Prosthecomicrobium sp. N25: one gene and its partner. The protein of the gene in region 2 binds, or shares a complex with, the protein of the main gene of each other region. Links are inferred from orthologs where the notes say so. Each region holds a gene or a part of one and is shown on either strand. Other genes may lie near its edges.

Region 1 (8,501 bases), 280 kb from region 2 along the record:
CCGGCCCCGAGCGCGACTATGGAGGAGACAGCGATGCGGGTGATGGTGCTGGTGAAGGCGACGACGGACAGCGAGGCGGGGATCATGCCTTCGACGGAGCTCCTGGCGGAGATGATGCAGTTCAACGAGGAACTGGTGAAAGCCGGCCTGATGGAGACGGGGGAGGGCCTCCAGCCCTCGGCGCGGGGCAAGCGCATCGCCTTCGACGGCGCGTCGCGGACCGTGAAGGACGGACCCTTCCAGCCCGCCGGCGAGCTGGTCGCCGGGTTCTGGATCTGGAAGGTCAAGGACATGGACGAGGCGGTGGCCTGGGCGAAGCGCTGTCCGAACCCGATGCCCGGCCCGAGCGAACTGGAGATCCGGCCCTTCTACACAATGGAGGATTTCGGCGGGGCCGTGACGCCGGAACTCGCCGCGCAGGAGCAGCGGCTGCGGGCTCAGACCGGCGGCTGACCGGCGCGTGGCGGAATCGCCGTCCCGCGACGGAACAGCCGGGCGGCGTACCGGTTCCGTCGTGGGGCTGGCGACCCGGAAGGTGCAGCATGAAGAGCTTCATTCTCGTTCTCGCGATCGTCGCTGCGGCGACGCCCGCGGTCGCAGGGCCTTGCACGCAACGTCTCGCGGATCTCGAAAAGACGATCGGCGCCCGGAACGAGGGCGGCGGGCCGGCGATCGAGGGCAATCCGGCGGTCTCCGGGTCGACCGGATCGGGCGCCGCGGCGCCCGCCACCCAGCGCCGGGACATGGACCTCATGGCGGCGCTCAACGAGGCGAAGGGCCTCGACCGGGCCGGCATGGAGGACGAGTGCCAGAAGCGCGCCGCCGACATCGCGGCATCGCTCCCGCCGGGCAGCCGCTGAGCTGCGAGTGGGCTTGTATGGACCCAACGCGAGGACTGCCCGCGGCTTGACGCTGCGGGCAGTTGCAGGCCTCGACGCCTGGGGTTGGCGTGACTGCCACGCTGCTCCTAGTCAGCATCCCCCGAAGCAGTTTGTTGTGAAGCGCTCCTTGCTACTTTCTTTTCAGCGACTATGTGTGCGATCTTATCGAATCTATCAGCGCGCTTTCGTCTTTCTATATACCATTCTTCTATTAGTTTCTCTGTTAATTCAATTAGTATGCCAGCCTCATCTGCATCTACCGGTACTATTACGTCAATGTCCTTCTCCATATGAGCACCGATGTTGCCAATTGTTCGCACATGGTCTATGGCCTGAACGCTATCAAGGCTGACTCCCTGTGGGGCTTTGCCGATTGCCAAAGCCTTGCTCAGCTCTCTGATCTCTTCAGCGAGTGTTGCCCTTGCAATTCCGCAGAAATCTCTAATCATGCCTTGTAAACAGCGGCGAGCGAGCGTTGCGGAGGCCTTCGGACTAAGGTCTTTGATCAAGCACGCTTCTGTGTAATCTGATCTGATAGCTGCGGGAACATACTCAGGAATTTGCTTTGCACTGCTTTCGGGTTGCAGTTGCCAACGACGTACCAATCCCTTAAACCTTGCGGGTTCAGATTTCGATGGATCTACTTCGAATAGATAAACACTCAAGGACAAATTGTTACATTCATTGTCCAGGCATCGGATCGCGACAAGCTTGAGATCTAAAGGGCCTTGCGCACTGTGTGCTCGATTAAAGTCGAGGAAGTGAGTTACTTGTATATAGTTATAGTCCGATGCTAGCTGCATCTGGTTGCAGAATGGGCACTTCCACTTGATAGGCCAAGACATAGTACCTGCGATTTCTTCGATCGGAAACTTCTATGCGGTGCGTGTGAGCGGCGACAATGTACGTTCATACCCTACACCAAATCGTAGCAGCCTAAAACACATTCTCGCTAAAATTTCACCAGCCCAATGCAGTCGCATCAGGCTGGTGAAATTAGGATAGGCCAATCAGCCGAAGCGGACGCCGACCACCTCGTAGCTGCGGGCGCCGCCGGGGGCCATGACCTCGACGGTGTCGCCGACGTCCTTGCCGATCAGCGCGCGGGCGATCGGCGAGGAGATCGAGATGCGGCCGAGCTTCACGTCGGCCTCCATGTCGCCGACGATCTGGTACGTCTTCTCCTCCTCGGTGTCCTCGTCGACGAGGGTCACCGTGGCGCCGAACTTGATCTTGGTGCCGTTGAGCTTGGTGACGTCGATCACCTCGGCGCGACTGAGCTTGTCTTCGAGCTCCGCGATACGGCCCTCGTTGTGGCTCTGCGCTTCCTTGGCGGCGTGATACTCCGCGTTCTCCGAAAGGTCGCCGTGGGCGCGCGCTTCCGAGATCGCGTTGATGATGCGCGGACGCTCCACCTGTTGGCGGTGCTTCAGCTCGTTCTCCAGGGCGATGAAGCCGGACGGCGTCATCGGAATCTTTTCCATGGGTACTTACCCCCGGTTCGCGGCCCGGATGGCTCCGGACTCGACAAAAGTTCAGATGCGGCGTCCGCGGGATCGCCCCCCCGGAAACCGCACATCAATCGGCGCCCGCCCGGCCTCGAGGCCTCCGGAGCACCAGCTTCAGGATATGTCGTCCTGACATCGGACCGCTTTTTCGCGCAAGCCCGACGCCCCAACACATACCCGCCTCTCGGCGTTCCGTCGCCCCTCCAGAACGGGGCGGCACCGGCTCACCGGCCGGCCGCGAAGTAGGACTGCAGCGGCCGCACTTCAAGATCGCCGGCGGCGTAGGCCACGATGCCCTCCGTCGCCGCGATCGCTCCTGCGAGCGTCGTATAGTACGGCACCTTCTGCAAGAGCGCCGCGCGCCTGAGCGACCGGCTGTCGCCGAGGGCCTGGTTGCCTTCCGTGGTGTTGAAGACCAGCTGGACCTCGCCGTTCTTGATAGCATCGACGATGTGGGGCCGGCCTTCAAGCACCTTGTTGACCTTGGCGCAGGGCACGCCTTCGGCCTCCAGGAAGCGCTGGGTGCCCGAGGTGGCGATGACCCTGAAGCCGACCCGGGCGAGGGCGCGCATGGATTCGATGATGCGCGGCTTGTCGTCGTCGCGGACCGAGACGAAGACCGTGCCGGCGGTCGGCACGCGGTTGCCGGCGCCGAGCTGCGACTTTGCGAAGGCCATGGCGTAGTCGGTGTCGAGGCCCATCACCTCGCCGGTGGACTTCATCTCCGGCCCGAGCACCGTGTCGACGCCGGGGAAGCGCGCAAAGGGGAAGACCGCCTCCTTGACGGCGATGTGGTCGAGCGTCTTGGGCTTCAGGCCGAAGCCGGCGAGCGGCTCCCCGGCCATGACCCGGGCGGCGATCTTGGCGACCGGCTCGCCGATCGTCTTGGCCACGAAGGGCACCGTGCGCGAGGCGCGCGGGTTGACCTCCAGCACGTAGACGACGTCGTCCTTGACGGCGTATTGCACGTTCATCAGACCGCCGACGTCGAGGGCGAGGGCGAGGGCCTTCGTCTGCCGCTCGATCTCGGCGACGATCTCGGGCTTCAGGCTGTGGGTCGGCAGCGAGCAGGCGCTGTCGCCGGAGTGGATGCCGGCCTCCTCGATGTGCTCCATGATGCCGGCGATGAAGACGTCGCGGCCGTCGCAGAGCGCGTCGACGTCCACCTCGATCGCGTCGGAGAGATAGCGGTCGAACAGGAGCGGGGACTTGCCCAGCACCATGTTGATCTGGCCGGTCTTGTCGTTCGGGTACTTGGCCTTGACGTCGGCCGGCACCATGCCGGGCAGCACGCCGAGGAGGTACTCGTCGAACTGGCCCTCGTCGCGGACGATCATCATGGCGCGGCCGCCGAGCACGTAGGAGGGGCGGACCACGAGCGGGAACCCTAGGTCGCCGGCGACGAGGCGGGACTGCTCGATCGAGTAGGCGATGCCGTTCTTGGGCTGGCGCAGGCCGAGCTTGTCGAGCAGGCGCTTGAAGCGGTCGCGGTCCTCGGCGAGGTCGATCGCGTCGACGGAGGTGCCGAGGATCGGGACGCCGGCCTTCTCGAGCGCGTCGGCGAGCTTCAGCGGGGTCTGGCCGCCGAACTGGACGATGACGCCGTGAAGGGTCCCGCGCGACTGCTCGAGCCGGATGATCTCGAGCACGTCCTCGGCGGTCAGCGGCTCGAAGTAGAGCCGGTCGGAGGTGTCGTAGTCGGTCGACACGGTCTCCGGGTTGCAGTTGACCATGATGGTTTCGTAGCCGGCGTCCTTCAGCGCGAAGGCCGCGTGGCAGCAGCAGTAGTCGAACTCGATGCCCTGGCCGATCCGGTTCGGGCCGCCGCCGAGGATGATGACCTTCCGGCGCTCCGACGGGTTCGCCTCGTCGGCGAGCCGGCCCGCGAAGGGGCGCTCGTAGGTGGAGTACATGTAGGCGGTCGGGGAGGCGAACTCGGCCGCGCAAGTGTCGATGCGCTTGTAGACCGGATGGACGTCGAGCCTCTGGCGCAGCGCCTTCACGTCCGCTTCGGCCTTGCCGGCGAGCTCGGCGAGGCGGGCGTCGGAGAAGCCCATGGCCTTCAGCTGCCTGAGGCCGGCGGTGGTCGCCGGCAGGCCGTGGGCGCGGACCTTCGCCTCCATGTCGACGATCGCCTGGAGCTGGTCGAGGAACCAGCGGTCGATCTTGCAGATGGCATGGATCTGGTCGTGGCTCATGCCGAGCCGCATGGCCTGGGCGACGTGGCGCAGGCGGTCGGGGGTCGGCGTGCCGAGGGCGGCCCGGATGGCGTTCTTGTCGTCGCCCTGGCCGAGGCCGGGGATCTCGATCTCGTTGAGGCCGGTCAGGCCCGTCTCCAGGCCGCGCAACGCCTTCTGGAGCGATTCGGTGAAGGTCCGGCCGATGGCCATGACCTCGCCGACCGACTTCATGGAGGTCGTCAGCTGGGTGTCGGCGCCCGGGAACTTCTCGAAGGCGAAGCGGGGGATCTTGGTGACGACGTAGTCGATCGTCGGCTCGAAGCTCGCCGGCGTGGCGCCGCCCGTGATGTCGTTGGCGAGTTCGTCGAGCGTGTAGCCGACCGCCAGGCGCGCCGCCACCTTGGCGATCGGGAAGCCGGTCGCCTTGGAGGCGAGGGCGGAGGAGCGGGAGACGCGCGGGTTCATCTCGATGACGACCATGCGGCCGTCCTCGGGATTGACGGCGAACTGGACGTTGGAGCCGCCGGTCTCGACGCCGATCTCGCGCAGGACCGCGAGGCTCGCGTCCCGCATGATCTGGTATTCCTTGTCGGTGAGCGTCAGGGCGGGCGCGATGGTGATCGAATCGCCGGTGTGGACGCCCATCGGGTCGACGTTCTCGATGGAGCAGACGATGATGCAATTGTCCGCCTTGTCGCGGACGACCTCCATCTCGAACTCCTTCCAGCCGAGCACCGATTCCTCGATCAGCACCTCGGTGGTGGGCGAGGCGTCGAGGCCGCGCTCGACGATGTCGAGCAACTCGGCGCGGTTATACGCGATACCGCCGCCGGTGCCGCCCATGGTGAAGGACGGGCGGATGATGGCCGGCAGGCCGATCTCCTCCAGCGCCTCCAGGGCCTCGGTCAGACCCTTGGCGACGTAGCGGCGCTTGCGCTCCTCCTCCCTGGCGTTCCACTCGGCCAGGAAGGCGCGCTCACGCCGGGCCTTCTCGTCCGGCGAGGCATCGGACGCGCGGATCTTCAGGATCTCGGCGTCGTGGTGCTCCCGGTCGACGCGCTTCAGGTCCGAGGCGTCGGCGAAGCGGGCCTTCGGGGTCGCGAGGCCGATCCTGGTCATGGCCTCGCGGAAGAGCTCGCGGTCCTCGGCCTTGTCGATCGCCTCGGCGGTGGCGCCGATCATCTCGACGCCGTACTCCTCCAGGACCCCCATCTTGCGCAGGCTGAGGGCGGTGTTGAGCGCGGTCTGGCCGCCCATGGTGGGCAGAAGCGCGAAGCCCTTCGACCGGTCGCCGCGCTCCCGCGCGATGATCTTGGCGACGACCTCGGGGGTGATCGGCTCGATGTAGGTCGCGTCGGCCAGCTCGGGATCCGTCATGATCGTGGCGGGGTTCGAGTTGACCAGGACTATACGATAGCCTTCCTGTCGGAGCGCCTTGCAGGCCTGGGTTCCGGAATAGTCGAACTCGCAGGCCTGGCCGATGACGATCGGTCCGGCGCCGATGATGAGGATGGTTTCGATGTCGGTCCGTTTCGGCATACCTGGCTCGCGTTCCGCAATCGGACGCGCGGGATCGCGCGTCTCGTCGAGGCTGACGGTCTTTCGGGCTGAGACCCGGGGGCTTATAGGGGAAAAGGCCGGCGTCGGGAAGGGCGGTTCACGCGCTCCGCTGCGGCACCGCGGATCCGCCGCAATCAGCCTCTAGCCGGGCGCCATGCCAGCCCTCCGGTCCTCCATGCTCCTCGCCCTGTCCGACCAGTTCCTGCGCTACGCCCTCGTCGGGATCGCGGCGGCGATCGGTCACTACGGGACGCTGATCGGGCTCGTCGAGGGCGGCTTCGCCGGGGCGGTCGCGGCCTCGCTGGCCGGGTTCGTGGTCGGGGGCGTGATCTCCTACATGCTCAACCGGCGCTTCACCTTCGCGAGCGAGCGGAGCCATGCGGGCGCGGTGCCGCGCTTCGCCGTGATCGCTGGGGCGGCCTTCCTGATGACGGGGGCGCTGATGCACGCCCTGACGGCGTGGGCGGGGATCCATTACCTGGTGGCGCAGCTCGTCACGACCGGCATCGTGCTCGTCTGGACCTTCTTCGCCAACCGGTTCTGGACGTTCCGCGGCTGATCCGGTCAGGCCGCGAAGGTTGCGATCACGGCCTCGGCGGCGGCCTCGCCGCTGTCGAAGGCGCATTCGATGCGCGGGCCCAGGCACCAGTCGCCGCAGCAGCCGACTCGGGCGTCCGGGTCCCAAAGGCATGGCACGCCCGCGGCCTGCTCGACCCGCGCGTAGCGCCAGCGGTGGGCCTGGACGAAGAGCGGATCATGGCCGCAGCCTGTGGCCCGCAGGAAGGCCTCCATCAGCAGCGACGCGACCCTGTCGGGTGAGAGTTCCAGGTGGCGTCGGGACCAGGCCGGCGAGGCTTGGACCACGATGGTCTCCGTATCGGCGGGGCGGCCCGGCTTGGACCCGTTGCGGGCGATCCAGACGATCGGTCCTTCGTCGAAGCGCATGCGATCGGGCAGGCCGATGGGCTCCGCATAGGCGAGGAGGAGGGTCCAGCAGGGAGCGTAGACGGCTTGGTGGAGTGCGTCGACCCGCAGACCGGCGGCCGCCGCGAGCGGGGCCGCCTGCGGCGCCGGCAGGGCCAGGAGGACCGCGCCGTAGCGGCCGTTGTGGGGGGCCGTTACATCGCCGTCGCGCACCACCACCGTCCAACCGTGGTCGTCCTTGCGGAGGCCTGACACGAAGCAGTGGGGGACGAGCGGCAGTCCCGCGGCCTCGGCCCGCAGGACGGCGTTCATTCCGGGCAGGCCGACGAAGCGGTCGTCGAACCATTCCGCCGCCAGCCCCGCCGCGCACCACCGGTCGAGCACGGCGCGGAAGCGGGGGCCGCGGGCAGTGAAGTACTGGGCGCCGTGATCGAATTGCAGGTCGGCCAACCGACGGGTCGCCATGCGACCCGAAATGCCGTTGCTCTTGTCGAAGAGCACGGGTGCGAAGCCGGTCTGCGCCAGTCGCCGCGCCGCCGTCACACCCGCCATGCCGGCCCCGATCACCGCAACCGGAATCATGCCGACGTGTCCTCGAGTCCGTTCATGCTGATCTCCGGAAGATTCGTATTCCGATCAGTGCACGCGGGTGCGATCCGCTCAAGTGACCGGGACGCCGGAGCTGCTCTGATGCTGGGTATGAGCAAAGGGGCGACTCAGACGGCTGGGCCGTCAGGACATTACGTTGCGTAATATTCACATAATGGATCATGTCCTTGCGGCAATCAAGCACGCGCGCAGGACAGTCCGACTACGGACCAAGCCGGCCGACGGCAACACCGGGAACTCGGGACGGCGGGCGCGCTCAGAGGGGCCGGTCGGGCTTGGGCGCGCCGTCATAGGCGCCCCAGATGGACTGGTCGTAGTTGATCACCGACCCGGTCATCAGCCCGGACTCCTCGGAGCAGAGGAAAGCGCAGGCGCGGCCGACCTCGAAGGGGTCGATCAACCGCCCCCAAGGCTGCTGCGACGAGGCCTTTTCGAGCCAGTCGGGCGCGGCGTGGTGGAACTCGCGCTGGATCCGGTCCTCGCCGTCGGAGGCCATCCAGCCGATGTTCAGGCCATTGACGCGGATGCGGTTGCGCAGCAGCGCGTAGGCGGTGTTTTCGGTCAACGTGGCGAGGGCGCCCTTGGAGGCGCAGTAGGCGGCCAGGAACGGCTGGCCGGCCTTCGCCGACATCGACCCAATGTTGACGATCGTGCCCTCGATCCTCTCCCGCCGCATGATCGCGATGGCACCCTCCATCAGGTAGAAGGGCGCGCGCACGTTGACGGCGAAGATGCGGTCGAAGAGCTCGGGCGGGGTGTCCAGGATGGTGCCCCGGTCGGTGACGCCGGCGGCGTTGACGAGGGCGTCGACGCGCCCGAAGGCATCGTCGGCGGCGGCG
Region 2 (7,318 bases):
TCGCTCGGCTTCTCCGAGCGGCGCCTTGCCGAGGTCGCCTACCGGCAGATGCTGGAGCTGCCCTACTACCACACGTTCTTCGCCAAGAGCCACGTGCCGGCCGCCGAGCTCGCCGATCGCCTGCTCGCCATCACCCCGAAGGGCATGTCCAAGGCGATGTTCCAGTGCTCCGGCTCGGAGGCCAACGACGCCGCCATCAAGCTCGTCTGGTACTACAACAACGCGCTCGGCCGGCCGAAGAAGAAGAAGATCATCGGCCGCGTCCGCGGCTATCACGGCAACACGGTCGCCTCCGTCAGCGTCTCCGGCCAGCCCCACATGCAGGGCGACTTCGACGTCCCCCTCCCCCAGTTCCGGCACGCGGACAACCCGCACTGGTATCGCTTCCACGAGGAGGGCGAAAGCGAGGAGGCCTTCTCGCAGCGGATGGCCGACAACCTCGAGAAGCTCATCCTCGCCGAGGACCCCGACACCGTGGCGGCCTTCTTCGCCGAGCCCGTCCAGGGCGGCGGCGGCGCCATCACGCCGCCGAAGGGCTATTTCGAGAGGATCCAGCCGATCCTGAAGAAGTACGACATCCTGTTCCTCGCCGACGAGGTCATCTGCGGCTTCGGCCGGACCGGCAACATGTGGGGCTCGGAGACCTACGGCCTGGAGCCCGACATGGTCTCCTGCGCCAAGGCGCTCTCCGCCGCCTACCAGCCGATCTCGGCCCTGATGATCTCGGGGCCGATCTACGAGGCCATGCTGGCGGAATCGAAGAAGCTCGGCACCTTCGGGCACGGCTTCACCTACGGCGGCCACCCGGTCGCCTGCGCGGTCGCCCTGGAGACCCTGAAGATCTACGAGGAGCGCGACATCCTCGGCCACGTCCGCAAGGTCTCGCCCGTCATGCAGGACGGCCTGAAGGCGACCGAGGACCACCCGCTCGTCGGCAACGCCCGCGGCGTCGGCCTGATCGCCGGCGTCGAGATCATGCTCGACAAGGCGAGGCGCATCCCCTTCGCGCCGGAGGCCAAGGCCGGCCTCGTGGTCCAGGACGAGTGCCAGAAGGCCGGCCTGATCGTCCGCGCGATCGGCGACCGCATCGCCTTCACGCCCCCGCTGGTCATCACCGCGGGCGAGCTCGACGAGATGCTCGCCAAGTTCCGCAAGGGCCTCGACGGCGCCCTCGACCGCCTGAAGCCGGCCTGACCCGGCCGGGCCGCTCCGTCAGGCCTTTGTGGCCGAGAAGGCCATGCGTCTCTGGTCGAAGCCGAGGTTGGGCCTCAGCCGCTCCGCCCGGAAGCCCGCGGCCGCGAGCCGGGCGAGCAGCTCCGCCTCCCCATGCCGCGCGAGCCCGATCTCGGCCCGGAGCTTGCGGTAGGGGGAGAAGAACATGGCCGCGAGCCCGCCGAGGGCGGCGAGCACGAAGCCGTGGCGCCAGCCCGTGGCGAGCAGGTTGCGGACGTCCCCGACGAGGTCGTCCTCGGGCGGGATGACGTCGGCGACGACGAGGCGCCCGCCCGGACGCAGGAGTGCCTTCGCATCGCGGAGGAGCGCGCCGAGCGCGGGCTCGTCCAGGTACTGCAGCACCGAGTTGACCACCATCAGGTCGACCCGCCCCGCGTAGTCGCGCGCCAGCTCCTCCGGCGACACGACCCGGATCCGCGCCTCGCCGCCGACCCGCGCGGCGACCCGCCGCCGCGTGTTCTCGGCGGCGTCGCAGAGCACGAGCTCCCCGCAGGCGCGCGCCACCTGCTCGGCCGCCAGCGCGTCGCCGCAGCCCCAGTCGACCACGACCGCGTCCGGCCGCGGCACCAGCGCCGCGATGTCGGCCGCGACCTTGTCGTAGTGCACCCGGCGGTGCCGGTCGTTCACGTAGATCCGGTGCGTGCCGTTCCAGAAGTCGAGCCAAGCCTGTGCCATCCGTCCTCCCGCCAGGGACCCGCGCGACCCTAGTGCAACGCCGCGGCGGAGCGCAACGCCGCCCCGGAAATCCCCGGCCGGGCAAGGAGATCGGCAAGTTTTGGGGCGAGCCGGGCCGACGGACCTGCCGCCGGGCGTCACCACGGCCCCCGCAGCCCCGGGAACCCCCGCCCGCCTCGGGCGTTGCCGCTCCACCTCTCGCCTTCCCGCTGCCGCAAGGCTCACGCTATAAGGGGCGGACAGCCCGGCGGGCCCGGCAGGTCCGGTTGCGCGCGAGGCCGAGGGAGACGGGCGCATGCGGTGGGAAGGCCGGGAGGAAAGCTCCAACGTCGAGGACCGGCGCGGTGAAGGCGGCGGGTTCGACACGGGCGGCGGGTTCGGCGGCGGCCTCGGCGGCGGCGGCCTCGGCATGCCGATAAACCTTGGCGGCGGCGGCATCGGCACGATCATCCTGTTTCTGATCGTCGCCTGGATCTTCGGGATCAATCCGCTGTCGCTCCTGTCCGGTCAATCGGTCGGGCCCGGACCGTCCCAGTACGAGCGCCAGACGCGCCAGCCGGCCCCGCAGGGCTCCGTCCGCCGCGACGAGCTCACCCGCTTCACGGCGGTCGTGCTGCGCGACACCGAGCAGCGCTGGGCCGAGATCCTGCCCCAGCAGGCCGGGGATCTCGTCCGCAAGGCGGCGGGCATGCGCTACCAGGAGCCGACCCTCGTGATCTTCTCCGGCGCGACGCGCTCCGGCTGCGGCACGGCCAACGCCCAGACGGGGCCCTTCTACTGCCCGGCCGACCGCAAGGTCTACATCGACCTCGCCTTCTACGACCAGCTGAAGACCCGCTTCCGCGCGCCCGGCGACTTCGCCCAGGCCTACGTGGTCTCCCACGAGATCGGCCACCACATCCAGAACCTGCTCGGCATCCTGCCGGCCTTCAACGAGGCCCGCCAGCGCATGAGCGAGCGCGACGCCAACCGCGCTTCGGTGCGCGTCGAGCTGCAGGCCGACTGCCTCGCCGGCGTCTGGGCGCACCATGCCCAGAAGGAGCGCGACTTCATCGAGCCCGGCGACATCGAGGAGGCGCTGAACGCCGCCTCGCGGATCGGCGACGACGCCATCCAGCGGACCATCCAGGGCTACGCGGTGCCGGACAGCTTCACGCACGGCACGTCGCAGCAGCGCGTCCGCTGGTTCCGCGCCGGCTTCGACTCCGGCCGCATGGGCTCCTGCGACACCTTCAACACGAGCCAGCTCTAGGCGGCCGCGGAACCACCCGCGCGCCCCATCTGGAGCGCGGAGTGACCGCGCGACGGCCCCCTGCCCTTCGCGAATCCCTTACCGCTCGGCGACTTGCGGCTCGCCCTTGCGCTCGCGGATGAGGTTCACGAATCGCGTGAAGAGATAGTGGCTGTCGCGCGGACCGGGCGAGGCCTCCGGGTGGTACTGCACCGAGAAGACCGGCTTTCCCTTCAGGCGGATGCCGCAGTTGGTTCCGTCGAAGAGCGAGACGTGGGTCTCCTCGACGTTGGCCGGCAGGCTCTCGCGGTCGACCGCGAAGCCGTGGTTCATCGACGTGATCTCCACCTTGCCGGTGGTGAAGTCCTTCACCGGATGGTTCGCGCCGTGATGGCCCTGGTGCATCTTGGCGGTCCGGCCGCCGAGCGCGAGCCCGAGCATCTGGTGCCCGAGGCAGATGCCGAAGGTCGGCAGGCCCTCGTCCACCAGCCGCCGGATGGTCGGCACCGCATATTCGCCCGTCGCCGCCGGGTCGCCCGGGCCGTTGGAGAGGAAGACGCCGTCCGGCCGGTGGGCCAGCACGTCCTCGGCCGTCGCGGTCGCGGGCAGCACGGTGACGCGGCAGCCGGCGTCCGCCAGCAGGCGAAGGATATTGCGCTTCACCCCGTAGTCGATCGCCACCACGTGGTACTTCGGGTCGGTCTGGTGGCCGTAGCCCTCGCCCAGGTGCCAGCTCGTCTCGTCCCACGTGAAGGTCTGCCCGGCGGTCACCCCCGGCACGAGGTCCATGCCGACGAGGCCCGGCCAGGCCTTCGCCTCGGCCTTCAGGGCCTCCACGTCGAAGGCCCCCTCCGGGTCGTGCGCCACGACCGCGTTGGGCATGCCCGCCTCGCGGATGAGCGCCGTCAGGGCGCGCGTGTCGACGCCCGCGATGCCGACGATCCCGCGCGCCTTCAGCCACTGGTCGAGGTGCCGCGAGGCGCGCCAGTTCGCCGGATCGGTGATGTCGGCCTTGAGGACGACGCCGCGCGCGCCCGTCACGGCCGCCATGTTGACGGTCTCGATGTCCTCGTCGTTGACCCCGACATTGCCGATATGCGGGAACGTGAAGGTGATGATCTGCCCGGCATAGGAGGGATCCGTCAGGATCTCCTGGTATCCCGTCATCGCCGTGTTGAAGCAGACCTCGCCCACTTGCCGGCCGACCGCGCCGAGGCCGAAGCCTTCGACGACCGTCCCGTCGGCGAGCACGAGAAGCGCCGTCGGTCGCGGATCCGCCCAGGCGTTCGGGTCCGTTCCGGGGGCGTTTCCGGTCGCGCTCATGGGCTTGCTTCCTGACGGTGTTGATCTAGAACTCGGCCGACCCGATATCGTCGGCAACGGTCGACGGATGAATCCGTCGCGCTGAGATAAGGGCGGACGCTCCGCCCGTCAACGTTTCCGCCCCGTCTTGCCCGGCGGCACCCGCGAGGACCGGCCATGCGCCAGCGACTGAACGACGATCTGAAGGCGGCCATGAAGGCCGGCGACAAGGCGAAGGTCTCGACGCTGCGGATGATCACCTCGGCCGTCAAGGACAAGGACATCGCCTCGCGCGGCGGCGCGGCCGCGGGCACCATCCCGGACGCCGAGATCGTCGAGCTGATGACGAAGCTCATCAAGTCCCGCGAGGAATCGGCCCGCCTCTACGATGAGGGCGGCCGCCCCGAACTCGCCGCCGCCGAACGCGCCGAGATCGCCATCATCCGCGACTACCTGCCCCGTCAGATGGACCCGGCCGAGGTGGACGCGGCCGTGCGCGCGATCGTGACGGAGGTCGGCGCGGCGAGCGTCAAGGACATGGGCAAGGTCATGTCCGCGCTCAAGGAGCGCTACGCCGGCCGCATGGACATGGGCAAGGCCGGCGCCGTGGTGAAGGCCGTGCTCGCGGGGTGAGGCGAGAACGGGAGAGGGCAGCTCAGGCGTCGAACAGGAACGCCGGGTGCTTCACCGCGAAATACCTCTCGCTGACGGCCTCGTTGTCCTTCCTGAAGAGGGCGGCAAGCTTGGCCTTGAGCTCGCCGAGGTCCGGCCGGGACCGTTGCGGCGGCTCGTCCTGCATCAGTTCGGTCCTGATCGTTTCCTTGATCTCCCGGACGGACTTGTTCTCGTCCTTGAGGGCGCGGACCAGTTCGAGCGCCTTGCCCACCTGTTCGGCGCCGAGACCCTGGTTCCGGCTCTCGACCGGGATGACGTCGGCCGTGAGATCGGTGCCGGTCCCCAGCTTGAGGAAGGTCCGTACGAAGCCGGGGAAGTCCGCCCGCAGGTACTCGAACGGCAGCACCACCAGCTTGTCCCGACCGTAGTGGCGCTCCACCGTGCTTAGGAGGGTCGACCAGCGCATCAGCTCCAGCCTGACCTCCTGCTCCCAGTACGGCCGGAACTCGGAGGTCACCCGGCCGTGGCGCAGCCTGTGCAGGTAGCAGGAGAGCAGGAACTCGTCCTGGCGCCGCACCGTGACGATGACCTTGTGCGGCGGGATCCCCAGCTTGTCGGTGAACCTGAACGCGCGCTCCGGCGCGGCGTCCCACGTCTTCTTGGAGGGATTCATCAGGGGACCCGTGCAGCCCTCGTCGCTCAGCAGCACGCAGCGCGTCGATTCGATCTCCTGCCGGAGCGGCGTGAAGGCGCTGTCGGCGGGTTCCGCCTTGCCCCGGATGAACTGGCCGATCTCGCTCTTCTGGAACCTGGGGGTGAAGTGATAGCGCACGCCATGCTTGGCCAGCTCCTCGTCCAGGCTCTTGAGCGTGTGCTGAAGAGACGTCGTACCCGTCTTCGGAGCCCCGATGTGGATCGCGTACATTCTCGTCCTCGTCCTCGATCACCAGTTTGCTACCGAGTCCCTGCCCTCCGGCAAGTCGTCAGTCCAGTCGGGCGCTTCCGCAGTGTAGGCGAACGATGCCATGCCGGCATTGAGAAGCGCGCTGTACAGAGGCAACCGGAACAAGGCGGCATCCGCACTGACGAGGTCCGAGTAGCATGCGAGTTCCTCGACGGCCAAGAGTTCGAAGCCGGACACGGCCAGCGTCGCCGCTGCGAGTACCCGGAACGGGAGCCGACAGACCCATCCGGCGAACAGCGCCATGGCCGCCGCCGCGAGGATCGGGACTGCACAGGCCATGGCGGATTCCTTGGGGCCCGGTACGCCGTTGTGACCATAGGCATGGAACGCGAGACATGCAAAAATAGGCATGTTGGTCGCGACTCGGAACGACCCTCGGCCATGGGCTTCGAGAATGAACGACGGAAATCCACAGAGTTCCGGAGCAGAACCGTGCGTCCGCGCGACGCCGCTCTGCCCGCCGGTGCGCCGTGGTCCAGTGCCCGTCCGGTCGCCCGCCTCCGATGCCCTCCGCCCCCTCACCGCTGCCCGACGCCCGTTGGCGCCGAAGTCGCCTCGGACGCATCCCCGACGCGGCACGCCGGAGCGGGGCGACATCGTTCCCGTACGACCGGCACGCGGACGGGCGCCGGTCGGGATCGGGACGGCCAGGGTGGATCGCGGGGCATCCTCCACGCCCGACGGTTGCGCGCGGCCGCGCCGGACCGGCCTGTGCCGCGCAGCCTGAAGGGTCGAGATGGTGCAGCTCTATCTGCATATCGGCATGCACAAGACCGGCTCGACGAGCATCCAGGACGCGCTCGAGGAGAACCGCGGGCTCTTGCGCGAATCCGGCATCCTGTTTCCCGACCTCGGCGACAACCAGTCCCGCGTCCTGAACCGCGCCTTCGGGACCTCCGAGGACGCCGCCCAGGACACCTCGCGCGTCAATGACATCGCCGAACGCCTCGTCCAGCAGCTCAAGGAGAACCCCGTCGACCGGCTCGTCATCTCGTCGGAGGCGTTGTTCCATTACCGCGCCCGACGCCGGGATGCCCTGAAATCGGTGCTGGATCGGATCACCGACGACGTCCGGGTGATCGTCTACGTGCGCGAGCCGATCGCCTGGGCGACCAGCCAGGCACAGCAGCATCTGCGCCATGGACGCATAACGCTCGACGAACTGGCGTCGCAAACGGCGACCGACGACGGCCGCAGGGGCCGTTCCGTGTTCCCGCGCTACAGAGCCGGCATCGAGGCCTGGATGAACGCCTACGGACCCGGCGCCATGGACATACGACCCTTCGGCTCCGAGCATT

The links.
Region 1: the proteins of carA (region 2) and carB are in contact, whole or in part, in a solved structure (PDB 1KEE), measured with the Escherichia coli proteins. The link is inferred for Prosthecomicrobium sp. N25 from one-to-one orthologs.

Annotation. Positions count from the first base shown.
Region 1 is NZ_JBBCAT010000003.1:289,085-297,585, reverse strand. What follows is about bases 2,414-6,420. They hold carB (carbamoyl-phosphate synthase large subunit), read right to left. Parts: upstream 6,109-6,420; coding sequence 2,614-6,108; downstream 2,414-2,613. Other genes in these bases: WBG79_RS20495 (GtrA family protein), read left to right, coding at 6,284-6,420. In the rest of the region: WBG79_RS20520 (YciI family protein), read left to right, coding at 34-453; WBG79_RS20515 (hypothetical protein), read left to right, coding at 543-860; WBG79_RS20510 (DUF4145 domain-containing protein), read right to left, coding at 968-1,390; transcription elongation factor GreA, read right to left, coding at 1,892-2,365; more of WBG79_RS20495, read left to right, coding at 6,421-6,688; WBG79_RS20490 (NAD(P)/FAD-dependent oxidoreductase), read right to left, coding at 6,694-7,635; WBG79_RS20485 (SDR family oxidoreductase), read right to left, coding at 7,919-8,501. UniProt on the Escherichia coli protein: Large subunit of the glutamine-dependent carbamoyl phosphate synthetase (CPSase).
Region 2 is NZ_JBBCAT010000003.1:8,784-16,101, forward strand. The notes cover bases 2,351-5,174. They hold carA (glutamine-hydrolyzing carbamoyl-phosphate synthase small subunit), read right to left. Parts: upstream 4,463-5,174; coding sequence 3,239-4,462; downstream 2,351-3,238. Other genes in these bases: ypfJ (KPN_02809 family neutral zinc metallopeptidase), read left to right, coding at 2,351-3,160; WBG79_RS19155 (GatB/YqeY domain-containing protein), read left to right, coding at 4,619-5,074; WBG79_RS19160 (hypothetical protein), read right to left, coding at 5,097-5,174. Also shown: WBG79_RS19135 (aminotransferase), read left to right, coding at 1-1,194; WBG79_RS19140 (class I SAM-dependent methyltransferase), read right to left, coding at 1,213-1,908; more of ypfJ, read left to right, coding at 2,204-2,350; more of WBG79_RS19160, read right to left, coding at 5,175-5,981; WBG79_RS19165 (hypothetical protein), read right to left, coding at 6,000-6,299; WBG79_RS19170 (hypothetical protein), read left to right, coding at 6,757-7,318. UniProt on the Escherichia coli protein: Small subunit of the glutamine-dependent carbamoyl phosphate synthetase (CPSase).